DNA from 2 places in the Streptomyces sp. MS19 genome. Region 1 is predicted to be linked to the other one. Evidence: riboswitches for the same ligand, from Rfam matches in the RefSeq annotation. Region 1 holds a riboswitch; the other holds the start of a gene.
What was found. Region 1 has a riboswitch for thiamine pyrophosphate ahead of ACL02R_RS24710 (thiamine ABC transporter substrate binding subunit). Riboswitches for the same ligand answer to the same signal wherever they lie in the genome.
Positions count from the first base shown of each region.

Region 2: linked by a shared signal. The riboswitch ahead of thiO (glycine oxidase ThiO) and the one ahead of ACL02R_RS24710 (thiamine ABC transporter substrate binding subunit) in region 1 are both predicted to bind thiamine pyrophosphate.

Region 1 is NZ_JBJZOH010000036.1:26,668-28,860, reverse strand. It holds gene ACL02R_RS24720 (phosphatidate cytidylyltransferase) at 1-11, shown strand, start outside; gene rlmN (23S rRNA (adenine(2503)-C(2))-methyltransferase RlmN) at 45-1,154, shown strand; TPP riboswitch at 1,189-1,294, shown strand; gene ACL02R_RS24710 (thiamine ABC transporter substrate binding subunit) at 1,331-2,193, shown strand, end outside.
Region 2 is NZ_JBJZOH010000002.1:50,716-52,908, forward strand. It holds gene ACL02R_RS02770 (DUF1996 domain-containing protein) at 2-907, opposite strand; TPP riboswitch at 1,140-1,251, shown strand; gene thiO (glycine oxidase ThiO) at 1,242-2,193, shown strand, end outside.

The DNA.
Region 1 (2,193 bases):
GCGCGGGCTGAGCCGGCCGGGCGATCTGCGACACTGGCAGGACCATGCCTGCACCTGGAGAGCTCACGTTCATCGCGCCGCGCGGCGCCAAGAAGCCGCCGCGGCACCTCGCCGACCTCACGCCCGAGGAGCGCCGCGAGGCGGTCGTGGCGCTGGGCGAGAAGCCGTTCCGCGCACAGCAGTTGTCGCGGCACTACTTCGGCCGCTGGACCGCCGACCCGGCGGAGTGGACGGATGTGCCCGCCGCGGCGCGCGGGCGGCTCGCGGCGGCGCTGCTGCCGCCGCTGATGACCGAGGTGCGGCACATCGAGTGCGACGAGGGCGCCACCCGCAAGACGCTGTGGCGCCTGCACGACGGCACGCTGGTCGAGTCGGTGCTGATGCGCTACCCGGACCGGGTCACCATGTGTGTCTCGTCGCAGGCCGGGTGCGGGATGAACTGCCCGTTCTGCGCCACCGGGCAGGCGGGGCTCGACCGCAACCTGTCGACCGCCGAGATCGTCCACCAGATCGTGGACGGCATGCGGGCGCTGCGTGACGGCGACGTGCCGGGCGGCCCCGCGCGGCTGTCGAACATCGTCTTCATGGGCATGGGCGAGCCGCTGGCCAACTACCGCCGGGTGACCGGCGCGATCCGCCGCCTGACGGACGAGGCGCCGCACGGCGTGGGCCTGTCGCAGCGCGGGATCACCGTCTCGACGGTGGGCCTGGTCCCGGCCATGCGCCGCTTCGCCGACGAGGGTTTCTCCTGCCGTCTCGCGGTGTCGCTGCACGCGCCGGACGACGAGCTGCGCGACACCCTGGTGCCGGTCAACACGCGCTGGAAGGTCCGTGAGGTCCTCGACGCGGCCTGGGACTACTCGGACAAGTCCGGCCGCCGCGTCTCCATCGAGTACGCGCTGATCAGGGACATCAACGACCAGGCGTGGCGCGCCGACCGGCTGGGCCGGCTGCTCAAGGGGCGTGGCGCGCACGTGAACCTGATCCCGCTGAACCCCACGCCCGGATCGAAGTGGACGGCGTCGCGTCCGGAGGACGAGCGGGCGTTCGTCGCCGCGCTGGAGGCGCACGGCGTACCGGTGACGGTGCGGGACACCCGGGGCCAGGAGATCGACGGGGCCTGCGGGCAGCTGGCGGCGACGGAGCGGGTCTGACCGGCGGCTGCTATCGTTGGCCGGTAGTTTTTCATCTTTCCGACAGGGGAGCGCTCGCAGCGCTGAGAGTGCGGCAACGGCCGCAGACCCTCGAACCTCGCCCGGGTCATGCCGGGTAGGAAGTTCGGAACCACTCTCGTGCTGCCCGCGCGCGCCCGCGCCAAGAAGGCGGCACCATGAAGCGCACCGCGACACTGGGCATATGCGGTCTTGCCCTCGGCCTCTGCCTGGTCACCGCCTGCGGCAGCGACGGCGACGGCGGCAGCGGTGGGTCGGAGGGCGGTGACGGCGCCGGCTCGCGCGAGGTGACGCTGGTCACGCACGACTCGTTCCTCGTCTCCGACGACGTCCTCGCCCGCTTCGAGGAGGAGTCGGGCTACCACGTGAACGTCCTGCGCGGCGGCGACGCGGGCGTGGTCGTCAACCAGGCGGTGCTCTCGCGGGGCAACCCGCAGGGCGACGTGCTGTTCGGCGTGGACAACACGCTGCTGTCCCGCGCGCTCGACGAGGACGTGTTCGAGCCGTACGAGGCGGCGGGCCTGGACGCGATACCGGCTCAGCTGCGCCTCGACGGCGAGAACCGCGTCACGCCCGTGGACACCGGCGACATCTGCGTCAACTACGACCGCGCGTGGTTCGCCGAGGAGGGCATCGACCCGCCCGAGACGTTCGCCGACCTGACCGACCCCGCCTACCGCGACCTGCTCGTGGTGGAGAACGCCGCGACGTCCTCGCCCGGCCTCGGCTTCCTCCTGGCGACCGTCGCGACCTTCGGGGAGGACGGCTGGCAGGACTGGTGGCAGCAGCTCGCCGACAACGGCGTGGAGGTCGTGGACGGCTGGGAGCAGGCGTACAACGAGCGGTTCTCCGGCTCAGGCCAGGGCGGTGACCGGCCGCTGGTCGTCTCCTACGCCTCCAGCCCGCCCGCCGGGGTGGTCTACGGCGGCGAGGAGCGGCCGGACGAGGCGCCGACCGGTGTGTCCACGGGCACCTGCTTCCGGCAGGTCGAGTTCGCCGGGCTGCTGGCGGGCGCCCAGAA
Region 2 (2,193 bases), on a different contig from region 1:
GTCAGGACGGAGAGCCGTTCGGGCCGCACTTGATGATCGGGCGGATGCAGTCGCGCACGCGCCGTTCCATCTCGGCGGTCGGCCAGGCGTTGAAGAAGTCTCCGTGCATCGTGTATCCGGGTCCTGATGCGAGGCGGAAGTTGGAGGGGTCACCGTTCACGGGGTAGCGCAGTACCTGACGGAGCTTGGGCACGGCCACCGGGTGCGTGGAGGGGCAGGTGCCGCCCACGGGGTAGGCCATGTGGCTCTTGTGGTCGGGGGAGTCCAGGTCACGGCCGTTCCAGCACTGCGGGAAGTCGAGGTACGACTCAAGCGCCGTGCCGGCGGGGCAGTTGACGAAGTTCTGGGACGGGTTGACGTGCCCCGCGTGCAGACACGACCAGCGCGCGATGGTGCCCTCGGGGCTGGTGGCCATGGCGTTGCCCGCCACGATCTTCAGGCCCTGCGGCAGCGCCTGGGTGTTGGCGATCGTCTGGTCGTTGACGCCCTCGCCGAGGTAGTAGAACGTCGCGCTCTGCGGCTCCACCGGCTGGTCGTTCACGAACAGCGTCGGCACCCAGTAGGAGGACAGGTCGATCGCCGGGTCACAGGTGCTGTCCGAGGCCAGCAGGTCGCTCAGGTTCGTGTACGCGTCCGTCACGGTGCTCCCGAAGAAGCTGTGCGAGTGGGACGCGCCCGGCAGGCCGGGGAAGATGATCGGGTCGTCGGGGCGCCGGTGGCTGAACTCGCACTCGGCCACGAACTCGGCGACGCGGACGACGTTCGGTCCGACGGCCGCCTGCGACTGCTCGTTCTGGGCCGCGCGGCCCGTCGATCCGGTGAACAGCTGCGAGGCGACCACGGCCGCCACGGCCAGGACGGCCAGGAGCGCCTGCCATGGCGGGCGCCGGACTTGGGTCAGGTTCACGGGCTCTCCTTACGAGTGGGGGGTGACTTCCGCGCTGGGCGCGCGGCCGTCAGAGAGCGCTCTCTGAGGCCGGACACTAAGAGCGCCCCAAGAGAGCGTCAAGGAGTCCCGCACATTCCCGGAACTCGCCTGTCATTTCCCGGACATGGGGCCGGGACGCCGCCGGGACCGCCCCGCCGCCCGTCCCCCGCCCACCGCGCGCGGCCCCGGCGTACTACGCTGGCGGGCGAGCGTAAACACCCACGGGAGTCCGGCGCACCGGGCTGAGAGGGAGGCGGGCGGCCTCCGACCGTACGAACCTGATCCGGGTCATTCCGGCGAAGGGAGGAGTCGCGTGGACACGCGCGCACGCACGGCGGCCGGCGCGTACGACGCCGTGGTCGTCGGCGGCGGCGTCATCGGACTGGTGACGGCCTGGCGGGCGGCGGGGCGCGGGCTGCGGACCGCCGTCGCGGACGCGCGGCCGGGCGGCGGCGCGGCGCTGGTCGCGGCCGGGATGCTCGCGGCCGTCACCGAGCTGCACCACGGCGAGGAGGCGCTGCTCGACCTCAACCTCGCCTCGGCCGCCCGCTGGCCCGCCTTCGCCGCCGAACTGGCGGACGCGGCGGGCGCGGACGTCGGCCACCGCGCCCGCGGCACGCTCCAGGTGGCGCTCGACGCCGACGACCGCGCCCAGTTGCGGGAGCTGCGGCTCCTCCAGGAGCGCTGCGGCCTGGACACGCAGTGGCTGACGGGCCGCGAGTGCCGCCGCCTCGAACCGATGCTCGCGCCCGGCGTACGCGGCGGGGTGCGCGTGGACGGGGACCACCAGGCCGATCCGCGCCTGCTCGTGGCGGCGCTGCTGACGGCGTGCGAACGGGCCGGGGTGGCGCTGCACCGCTCGGACGCCGCCCGGCTCACCCTCGCGGGCGACCGCGCGACCGGCGTCGTCCTGGCCGACGGCACGCGGCTCGCGGCGGAGCGGACGGTCCTCGCGGGCGGCTGCCGCAGCGGCGACCTGGCGGGGCTGCCGCCCGGGGTGGCGGTGCCGGTACGGCCGGTGAAGGGGCAGGTCCTGCGGCTGCGCATGCCGGACACGCGGCAGCCGTTCCTGTCGCGGACGGTCCGCGCGGTCGTGCGCGGCGAGCAGGTGTACCTGGTGCCGCGCCGCAGCGGCGAGCTGGTGCTCGGCGCGACGGTCGAGGAGCGCGGCATGGACACGGAGGTGACGGCGGGCGGGGTCTACGGGCTGCTGCGCGACGCGCACGAGCTGCTGCCGGGACTGACCGAGCTGCCGCTGGCCGAGG